DNA from 3 places in the Paenibacillus sp. NPDC058174 genome. Region 2 is predicted to be linked to each of the others. Evidence: riboswitches for the same ligand, from Rfam matches in the RefSeq annotation. Region 2 holds a riboswitch; each other region holds the start of a gene.
What was found. A riboswitch is a leader RNA that binds a small molecule or an ion and turns the genes downstream of it on or off. The one in region 2 is predicted to bind cobalamin.

Region 1 (3,284 bases), 350 kb from region 2:
TTAAATATATTAAATCTAAATACAATTTTAAAATTTCTTCATATGCTTTGGAGCATGCTATAGTGAAATTTGCTGAAACAAACAAATGGGAAGGAAACATATATTATAATTTATATAACACTATATTATTTATAATCGGCAGGCTTAGAGTAGGATCTTTGGAAGAACCATTTAACAACGTGAATTTATTAGAAGGCGTCGGAAGTAAAGATTATTATATTAGTAGATTTAAGAAAATTAATGAAAGACTTGATGCCCTTGAGGAGGAGGAAGACGAAGAAATAGTATATGAAAAAGTAACGGAAATATTTAAAAATCTTTAATACAAGACTCATGTAGATAAGTGGAGGGTTTATTTTTTTGATTAACCCTCCTAAATCCAAAGTACAATAAAATAACTTTGTCTTTTTTTGTTCGAGAAAATAAAGACTAGACTGAAAAATAAAGTATAGGCTGAAAACACCGTTGCGACTAAACGATTGTGAGAAATATATGGTGAAAAGTTATAAACTATTTATAGAACCAGGTGTTTTTTAGGGTTATCACGCACCGCACCGAGTCTAATAAAATCATAAAAGTTGTTTCAGAGTTTTTTATCAATCGACACTTATATAAACAGAAAGTGCCCATAAATGATTATGGAAACTTTTTTTCGAACATTAGAAGCCTTATACATGATTTGAATCAACCAATAATAGTTATAGTTTAAATTTCTACTCAGATATAAATTATTGGTGTCATGCTATCTTCATTCAAATATGCTATCGTACCTATACAATCAATTCACGTTGTAAGATGCAGATATAATTAATATTGTATAAATTACATATTTGAGAACAGCTGTCTAATTGCAAGCGTACTTGTCGTTCTGACTTAAAGGGGAAGTTCGGTGCAATACCGACGCGGTCACGCCACTGTAACGGAAGAGCAGGCAACTCAATTTAGCCACTGATCTAGATTGATCGGGAAGGTTGCTGCCATGTGATGATTCCAGAGCCAGGAGACCTGCCTGTTCTGAAAACACTGTTTTACCTAGGGGAGATAGGAAGGTGTTAGATGAACCGTCATAATTCACTCATTATTATGAAGGCGTCTTCCCCTATGCATTTTTCAAAGGGAGGACGCTTTTATTTTTTTGTAAGTAGATATAACCAGCTAGAAAATGTTTCATTATTTCATTTAAGCAAGTTGTTTTGACGCGATACGAGTTAATATTTTTTTGTCTCATGTAAAAAATGAGCAGACAATGACTAAGTTCATTGTGAACTTGAATGCCGAAGCTTTGAGGAATGCCCTCAGTTCTTTATAGCTTGGTCGTCACGTTAGAATGTATACTTCATGCAGCCAGACAGTTGCTCAAACGAGCCAACTTAGTCATACTTACTAAAGTAAGGGGGTATTCCAATGACCTTGCAGCAATTGAAATATATTCTGACCATCGTAAGCTGCGGCTCCATAAGCGAAGCGGCAAAAAGACTGTTTATTTCGCAGCCGAGCTTGTCCAACGCGGTAAAAGAACTCGAGGCGGAAGCCGGTATCGAAATTTTTCTTCGATCGTCCAAGGGGATCGTACTATCAAGTGACGGAGCGGAGTTTCTATCCTATGCCAGGCAAGTCGTGGAGCAAGCCGAGCTTCTCGAGCAGCGGTACATGAATCGCAAGCCCTCGAAGAAGCTGTTCTCTATCTCCACACAGCATTACGCCTTCTCTGTGCAGGCTTTCGTCGGACTGCTGAAGGAGCTTAATGTGGACGAGTACGAGTGCACGCTGCGCGAGACGCGTACCTACGAGATTATCGAAGACGTACGGAATATGAAGAGTGAGCTCGGAATCATCTATATGAGCGAATTCAACCGAAAGGTGATTCAGAAAATATTAAAGGACAACGAGCTATGGTTTCATCCGCTGTTCCAAGCGGAAGCGCATGTATTCATCAGTGAGGAGCATCCGCTTGCCTCTAAGTCGCTGTTGGACATCGAGGATTTAATTGATTACCCTTTCTTGGCCTTCGAGCAAGGCGACTACAACTCCTTCTACTTCTCGGAGGAAATTCTAAGCACTAGAACGCATAAGAAGAAAATACTAGTCAGTGACCGCGCCACGCTATTCAACCTGCTGATCGGGCTTAATGGCTATACGATTAGCTCGGGCGTATTGAATAAGGATCTTAACGGAGAGCAAATCAAATCCGTAAGGCTTCGTACGGACGAGAGCATACAGGTAGGTTACATTGTGAATCAGAAGGCGAGCTTGAGCCAGCTGGCCGCCGCCTACGTTATGAAGCTCAAAACGGTCATTACGGATTTCGGTTATCCGATCATAAAACAAGAGGATGAGCTCGTTTGAGCTCATCCTCTTGTGCGTTATTACAATGTTGCGCGTACTTCTTTAGCTGCTTGGACGAGATTCTTCAAGCTTGCCCACGTTTCTGTAACCCCGCGAGTTTTAAGTCCGCAGTCCGGGTTAACCCATAGCTTCGAAACCTCGATTTTGTCCAGCATGCGGTCAAGTCCTTGTTTAAGCTCTTCGACGCTTGGAATACGAGGCGAGTGAATGTCGTATACGCCTGGACCAACTTCAGTACGGAAGCCGCATTCGTTAATCGCATCGATGATAGCCAGATCCGAGCGCGACGCTTCGAACGTAATGACATCGGCGTCCATCGCATCGATATCGCGAATGATGTCGCTGAACTGGCTGTAGCACATATGGGTATGAATTTGCGTTTCCGCATTAACACCGCTGTGAACGAGTCTGAAGGCAGGAATCGCCCAGCTCAAGTATTCGCTCTGCCAGTCGGAATGACGCAATGGAAGCTTCTCTCTCAATGCGGCTTCGTCGATCTGGATAATCTCAATACCGTTCGCTTCAAGGTCGAGTACTTCGTCACGAATCGCAAGACCGATCTGAAGAGCGCTTTCCTTCAGGCTAATATCTTCGCGAGGGAACGACCAGTTGAGGATCGTTACCGGGCCTGTCAGCATGCCTTTGACCAGCTTGCTGGTACGGCTCTTCGCGAATGCCGAGTATTCTACAGTCATTGGCTTGCTGCGGCTAATGTCGCCCCATACGACTGGAGGTTTTACGCAGCGTGTTCCGTAAGATTGTACCCAAGCTTTCTCTGTAAAGATAAAGCCATCCAAGCATTCACCAAAGTATTCGACCATGTCATTACGCTCGTATTCACCGTGAACAATGACGTCAAGTCCGATTTCTTCCTGCTGTGCGATGCACTCCGCGATCTGGTCAAAGTTGAATTGCTTGTACTGCTCCTCGGTGATGCT
Region 2 (3,284 bases):
GCGCTAGTGAAATTGTAGAAATTGTTGCCCGCGCTTAGCTTATTCCACTCGCTAGTGGCAGAGCTTCCATCCGTCGAAGCCAGCAGAACCGCTTCGGGGTCTGTGCCCTGCACGACATAATGACCCGTATCCCGATTGCGAATACGGATTTTTTCACCGCCGCTTCCATCCGTCGTCTCTTCCAGGTACCAGTGAGAGGATGGATCGGCCGCACCTAGAGGACCATATTTAATGGAGCCGTCCTTCGCATCCTCGTACAAATATTGTCCATCCCGGTACTGATTCCCGATTCGTACCGGCTGAAGCTCCGACACGGGCTCCAGCTTCCACTGCGGACTTTCAAACGTAATGTTAATATCACTGCTGACCTCTGCAAAACCGAGCTGATCCTCGACGTGCAGCACAAGGTTCGATGCCGAAGGCGCCGAGGCGCTCTTAATGACGATGTATCCAGGACGGCTTGATTCGTGGAACGACCATTGGTCCGTCGCTGCGCTTTCCGTTATTTCACGGCTGGTGACAGCGTCCCTGCGCTTGGATACCTCCGCCATCGTCAGATAGTGGCCGGTCGCCCGGTTTTTCAGCCGTTTGTTGCCGTTATAGTCCTCTACCTGCCAATGTGAGCTCTCATTCGCTATGTTGGTGAAACCATAACGTACAAGACCATTTGAATCCTCGTACAAATAGTTGCTTTGCCATCTGTTTTTCAAACGGACATAGCTGACCCCGGTCGGCAGACTTGCAGCAAGCGCCGTATCATCAGCTTCTGCCGTCAATTGCTGACCTTCCGCTTCCGGCGCTTCCGCCGCCGCCCCGTAAATAGGCATGCTTGTCAGTAAAAGCAGCATTGCAAGCATGCAGGATAACCACCTTGCAGTAGACCTCCGCATCAATCGGATCCTCCTCAATGGAATGGAATAAATGCCTTTCCTTTCCATCATAATTTGCAACCGCTTACAACACGAGGTGCGCTTCTAAACGGACTAGGTGTTTTTTTACGTATTAGCGGAATGATAGACATTATCCAGAGATTCATAGACAAAGATTGCACTAAAGAGTATGATCAAATCGATAATTACATATTGCACAGAAAATGGTGCTTTCGATCCAAACAAATACGATCGGACGCTTAAAAGGGAAGCCGGTGCAAATCCGGCGCGGTCCCGCCACTGTTATTGACGAGCAACTCTTGATAGGTGCCACTGATATCTAAGATTATCGGGAAGGCCAAGGGAAGCGATGACTCATGAGCCAGGAGACCTGCCTTTTTCTGATGTTTCTATTTTTCTTCGGGAGGTGAGAAAAGAGAAACGCAGCTCGCGGAGGACGCATGCCTTGCGCCTGCAGCTGCTGTTCTTTGTTCGTAAACCGCCCCTGCTTTGGAGGCGGATTTTTTTGTTTTCTATTCTATTAATAGGAAAGGATGCGACAATACTAGTGAAATCTTATCTTTTGCGAAAGTGGACAGCTTTGGCATTATCCCTGCTCGTCTTTCTATCCATGTTCAGCATCGCCCCTTTTACAGGGCATAAAGCTTATGCGGCCTCCGGCGGCAATCCGAATCTGGGGCCGTTCACTATCTACGAATACTTGCCCGCGCCTGGACAATTCTCCAACACCTACTTAATGAGCGATCCAAATGCGGAATGGAACAATAATTTGAGCAAAATTATGCCGCTCGGCGCATTTGGCGGCTATGTGATTTTCAAAATGGACGAGCCAATCGTCGACAGCCCTCTCCATCCTTATGGCGTTGACTTTAACGTATACGGAAATGCTTTTACCGGCTTCATGGAACCGGGCGCCATTGCCGTTGCCCAAGATGACGGTACAGGAAAGCCCGGAACATGGTATCATATCGCCGGCTCCGAGCACTATGAGGATGCTACGATATGGGACTACAAGGCCAACTATACAAACCCGGACCCCGACTTTGCCATAACCAACGGCATCAACATTCCTTGGACGGATAATCAAGGAAATACCGGCGAGATCAAGACCAACAACTACAATAGAAGGCCCTATTATCCGATTCCCGATAATTATCCGTTAAAGCCTGCCGATTTCACCAACACAGGCTACAGTTACTCTGGCGTTAATATCAACGTTAGAGATAATGCTTTTGGTTATGCCGACAGCCATTCCATGGGGAATGGGCCGTATGATGTACTCGGAAACCCTTACGCAGCGTCCGCCCCAAATGGCGACCCCATCGATATCGCATGGGCTGTCGACGAAGATGGTAAGCCCGCCAATCTGGAATCCGTCGATTTCATCAAAGTTTATACAGCCGTTCAAATCGACGGCGGAGCATTCGGAGAGGTCAGCACGGAAGTCAGCGGACTCATTCCAGCTAAACCAGTCAGCAGTGAAACAGGAGTCACAGACGATTTAAATACATTGTCGCTCTCCAGCACCACGCCTGGCGCTTTGCCGCAGATCTGGCATTTGACGCCAGGACAGTATGTTTATGACGACATTGTCGTGAATGCGGACAGCATCAAGATTACAGCTAACGGCGATGCTGCAAATATTTACGTAAATAATACCCGAGGCACCGCTAATGCTCCAGTTAACAAAGTGCTTACGTTGAGCGATTCAGAGCCCCGGCTCGTCCGGGTCATTGCCCAAGACGGCGATAAACAGCCTGTTATTTATTATCTAAGCCTGCGCAAGGGCAAAGTAGCAAAGCCAAGCAGCGGATCTGTAGATGTTGCTGTTGAAAGCGCCGCGAGGCAGATTTTGAATAAAGGTGTCACCTCGGACTGGGAAGCAGCAGGACTTGCAAGAGCCGGCTATACAGTACCCGAGAAATACTACAATAAACTGATCGAGCGTATCAGCCAAGCGAATGGCAATTTTGCCAACGTTACCGATTATGAGCGGCTGTCTCTCGCCATTACAGCCCTCGGCTACGATGCAACGAACTTTGCAGCTCATAATCTGATCGAGAAAATCTATAATTTTAACAATATCACGGCTCAAGGCGTAAACGGTCCAATCTATGGTCTCATTGCGCTTGATTCCGGCGGCTATACGATTCCCAATGATGCAAAATGGAACCGCAACAGCTTAATCGATAAAATAATCGAGTACAAAAATCCAGATGGCGGATACGGGTATGCTGGAACAACCAGCACACCGGATATGACCGCGATGGCGCTTATCGCACTGGCTCCATACATGGATCAAGAACCGGCCAAGACAGCCGGGGAACTGGCTGTTCAATGGCTTTCCGCGCAGCAGCAGCCGCATGGGGGCTATGATGACAGCAGCGAAAGCGT
Region 3 (3,284 bases), on a different contig from region 2:
TTTTTGCGCGACTATGGCAAGAACTTCAGCATCAACACGATGCTCGCGAAGGACGTTGTATCCAGCCGTCTCGACAGCGGTATCTCCTTTACTGAATTCTCCTACCAAATTCTCCAGTCGCTCGATTACCTGCACCTGTACCAGCATGAGGATGTGCAGCTGCAAATTGGCGGTTCCGATCAATGGGGCAACATTACGAGCGGTCTGGATCTGATCCGGAAAAAAGAAGGCTCCGAGGCAAAAGCGTTTGGCCTCACCATTCCTTTGATGCTTAAAGCGGACGGCACGAAATTCGGCAAAACGGCCGGCGGCGCTGTATGGCTTGATCCGAACAAAACGACGCCATTCGAATTCTACCAGTTCTGGGCGAATACGGACGACCGCGACGTTATCAAATATTTGAAGTTCTTCACGTTCCTCGATAAAGCGGAAATCGATTCGCTGGCTGAAAAGGTTCAAACCGAGCCGCATAAACGCGAGGCTCAAAAAGCGCTGGCTGAGGAAATGACGAGATTCGTGCACAGCGAAGAACTGCTGGAGCAAGCAAAGCGGATTACGGCGGCGTTGTTCAGCGGAGATATCCGTTCCCTTACAGCTGATGAAATCGAGCAGGGCTTCAAGGAAATGCCAACGTTCGAGGCAGGCACCGAGTCGAAAAATATTATCGATTGGCTGGTTGATCTCGGTATCGAGCCGTCCAAACGTCAAGCGCGTGAGGATATTACAAAAGGCGCGATCTCGATGAATGGTGAACGTGTCAGCGATGTGGAGCTGACTGTGACGGCAGAGCATGCGATCGGCGGACGGTTCATTATTATCCGCAAAGGCAAGAAAAACTACAGCTTGGTGAAGCTGGGTTAAGCTTAGCAGTGGCCATTCTAACGGTATAAGGCAAAGCTGAAAGCTTCCTTCAGAGCATGATTTATATGCTCTGGAGGAAGCTTTTTTACGAATAACCACATGACAAATCTTTATTTTTTCGTTATGATGAGCAAGATAATTTAATAGGATAAGAATGAACAGGTGCCTATTTTTTCGTCTGATACGAAGAATGGGTTAAATGGGAAGCGGGTGAAAATCCCGCGCGGTCCCGCCGCTGTATAAGAAGAGTCCTTGCAGGAAGCCACTGGGAAACCGGGAAGGCAGCAAGGGCGATGACGCTTGAGCCAGAATACCTGCCTGTTCGTTTACACCATTAATTCTACGAGCGATAGGAGGGTGTTTATTCATGCATGCTTTTCTGAGATGTCCGCTTGATTAAACCCCTTGACCGTATGCGTCGAGGGGTTTGTTGTATTTCATCAATTTAATAGAAAGGGTGTTAATGAAGTAATGATTAAGAAACGAATATTATCCTGGCTGCTAATTGTTGCCGTCTTCATGTCCTTATTTTCTACTAACTTATCTGTATCCTTTGCCAATGAGGGAGGCACGCCTGAAGGATACGTTACGATTTCCGTAGAGAAATTCACACTAGGTCAAGGCTATTTCCTAGAACCTGTAAAGGTTCCATACTATGATGGAGATAATGGTGCTGCAATAATTACCAGATTATTGGGCGAAGGAAATTATAAAAACACAGGCTCTATTGATGAAGCATTTTATTTGGCAAAAATAAAAAATCCGGATTCGAATCCGCTGAATATTCCGCAAGGCGTACAGGATTTATTACCAAAGTACGGGCAGACTCTAGGAGATCGAATTAACGAAGAGTGGCTTGGTGAATTCGATTATACAGCTATGTCCGGCTGGATGTATGCCGTCAATAATCAATTCCCTCCTTATGGTTTCTCTAATTATTGGCCGGAAAACGGAGATGTGATTCGGACTCAATTTACTGTCATCGGCTTTGGTGAGGACCTCGGCAGTGAATGGGGAGATATTCAGCTGCCTAATAAAGATGAGTTGACCGCTAAGGTTGCCGAAATCAACAGCTCAGAAGAGAAAGCAAGTTTGCTTTCTAATGCCAATGTAAGCTCGGCCTATCAGGCTGCGTACCAAATTTTAGAGGATTATGACAGCACGCAAGCAGAGGTCGACAGCGCTCTTACAGAACTTAAAGATGCTGTTGATGTCTTTGGGGACAAGGAAGTGCCAGTCATTACAGTGGCAGGTGTAACGGACAACCAGATCGTTACGGCGCAGTCTTTAACTTTTAACGTATCTGTAAGTGACAACGTGTCACAAGCTATCCAGCCGGAAGTGAAAGTGAATGGCCATACGGTTACGGCCGAAAACGGACAATATCAAGTTTTATTACATATCGGATTTAATACGATCTCTATTAAAGCGATTGATGCAGCTGGCAATCAGTCAGAGAAAAGCTTCAATATTAAATATGAAGCGAATCCGGCAAATGATGTAGAAAAACAGCTTTACGATAGCCTTGGCTATATTTTGCAAACCGTCCCTAATCCGACATTCGGAACTGGCGGAGGCGAGTGGTCAGTTTTAACTCTAGCCCGCGGAGGGTACGGAGTTCCAAACGGCTATTATGACACCTATTTTAATAATGTACAAACTAAAGTAGCCAGCCTGATGACTCAAAATCAAGGTAAGTTGGACAGCTCAAAAGGTACAGAGCATTCCCGTGTTATTCTGGGGCTTACATCTGTTGGTAAAGATATCCATAATGTAGCTGGCTATGATCTTAGTTATGCGTTAAGTGATTACAATTATGTAACTAAACAGGGCTTAAACGGACCGGTCTTCGCGCTAATAGCGTTGGACAGTCATCAATACGAAATGCCCCTTAATGAAGTAGAAGCTGTTCAATCAACAAGAGATAAATTTATTCAATATATACTAGATAGAGAGATTAAGAAGGGTACAGCGGATGCCGGGGGATGGACTTTCTTTGGAAGTAATCCTGATGATATGACCCCGATGGCTCTTCAAGCTCTCGCTCCTTACTATGGGGTTAAACCAGAAGTTACGGCTGCCGTAGACCGGGCGATTGTGAAGCTGTCTGCTGTTCAAGCCAGCGCAGGCGGTTATATACTTTCCGGAGGTTCGAGTGTAAATGCGGAAAGCATTGCACAAGTAATCGTTGCTTTGACTGCGCTTGGCATTGATCCGCAAACGGATTCCAGATTTATCAAAAATGGAAAAACGACAATTGACGCATTAATGACTTTTGCTGTTCCAGGGGGCGGATTTAAGCATCTAGTTACACAGGCGCTTCCAAACAATATGGCGACCGACCAAGCTACCTATGCATTAGTTGCTTACGATCGTTACAAAAAAGGCAAGACATCGCTTTATGACATGTCGGATGTTCAAGT

Region 1: it holds a riboswitch for cobalamin, as region 2 does, so the genes downstream of both, ACFVVF_RS11920 (LysR family transcriptional regulator) here and ACFVVF_RS13335 (S-layer homology domain-containing protein) in region 2, are expected to answer to the same signal.
Region 3: it holds a riboswitch for cobalamin, as region 2 does, so the genes downstream of both, ACFVVF_RS24760 (DUF4430 domain-containing protein) here and ACFVVF_RS13335 (S-layer homology domain-containing protein) in region 2, are expected to answer to the same signal.

The regions. Positions count from the first base shown of each region.
Region 1 covers NZ_JBHVUY010000002.1:45,363-48,646, forward strand. The annotation lists gene ACFVVF_RS11915 (hypothetical protein) at 1-323, shown strand, start outside; cobalamin riboswitch at 822-1,027, shown strand; gene ACFVVF_RS11920 (LysR family transcriptional regulator) at 1,405-2,346, shown strand; gene metE (5-methyltetrahydropteroyltriglutamate--homocysteine S-methyltransferase) at 2,367-3,284, opposite strand, start outside.
Region 2 covers NZ_JBHVUY010000002.1:397,468-400,751, reverse strand. The annotation lists gene ACFVVF_RS13340 (S-layer homology domain-containing protein) at 1-857, opposite strand, end outside; cobalamin riboswitch at 1,078-1,282, shown strand; gene ACFVVF_RS13335 (S-layer homology domain-containing protein) at 1,453-3,284, shown strand, end outside.
Region 3 covers NZ_JBHVUY010000007.1:100,662-103,945, reverse strand. The annotation lists gene tyrS (tyrosine--tRNA ligase) at 1-861, shown strand, start outside; cobalamin riboswitch at 1,005-1,197, shown strand; gene ACFVVF_RS24760 (DUF4430 domain-containing protein) at 1,333-3,284, shown strand, end outside.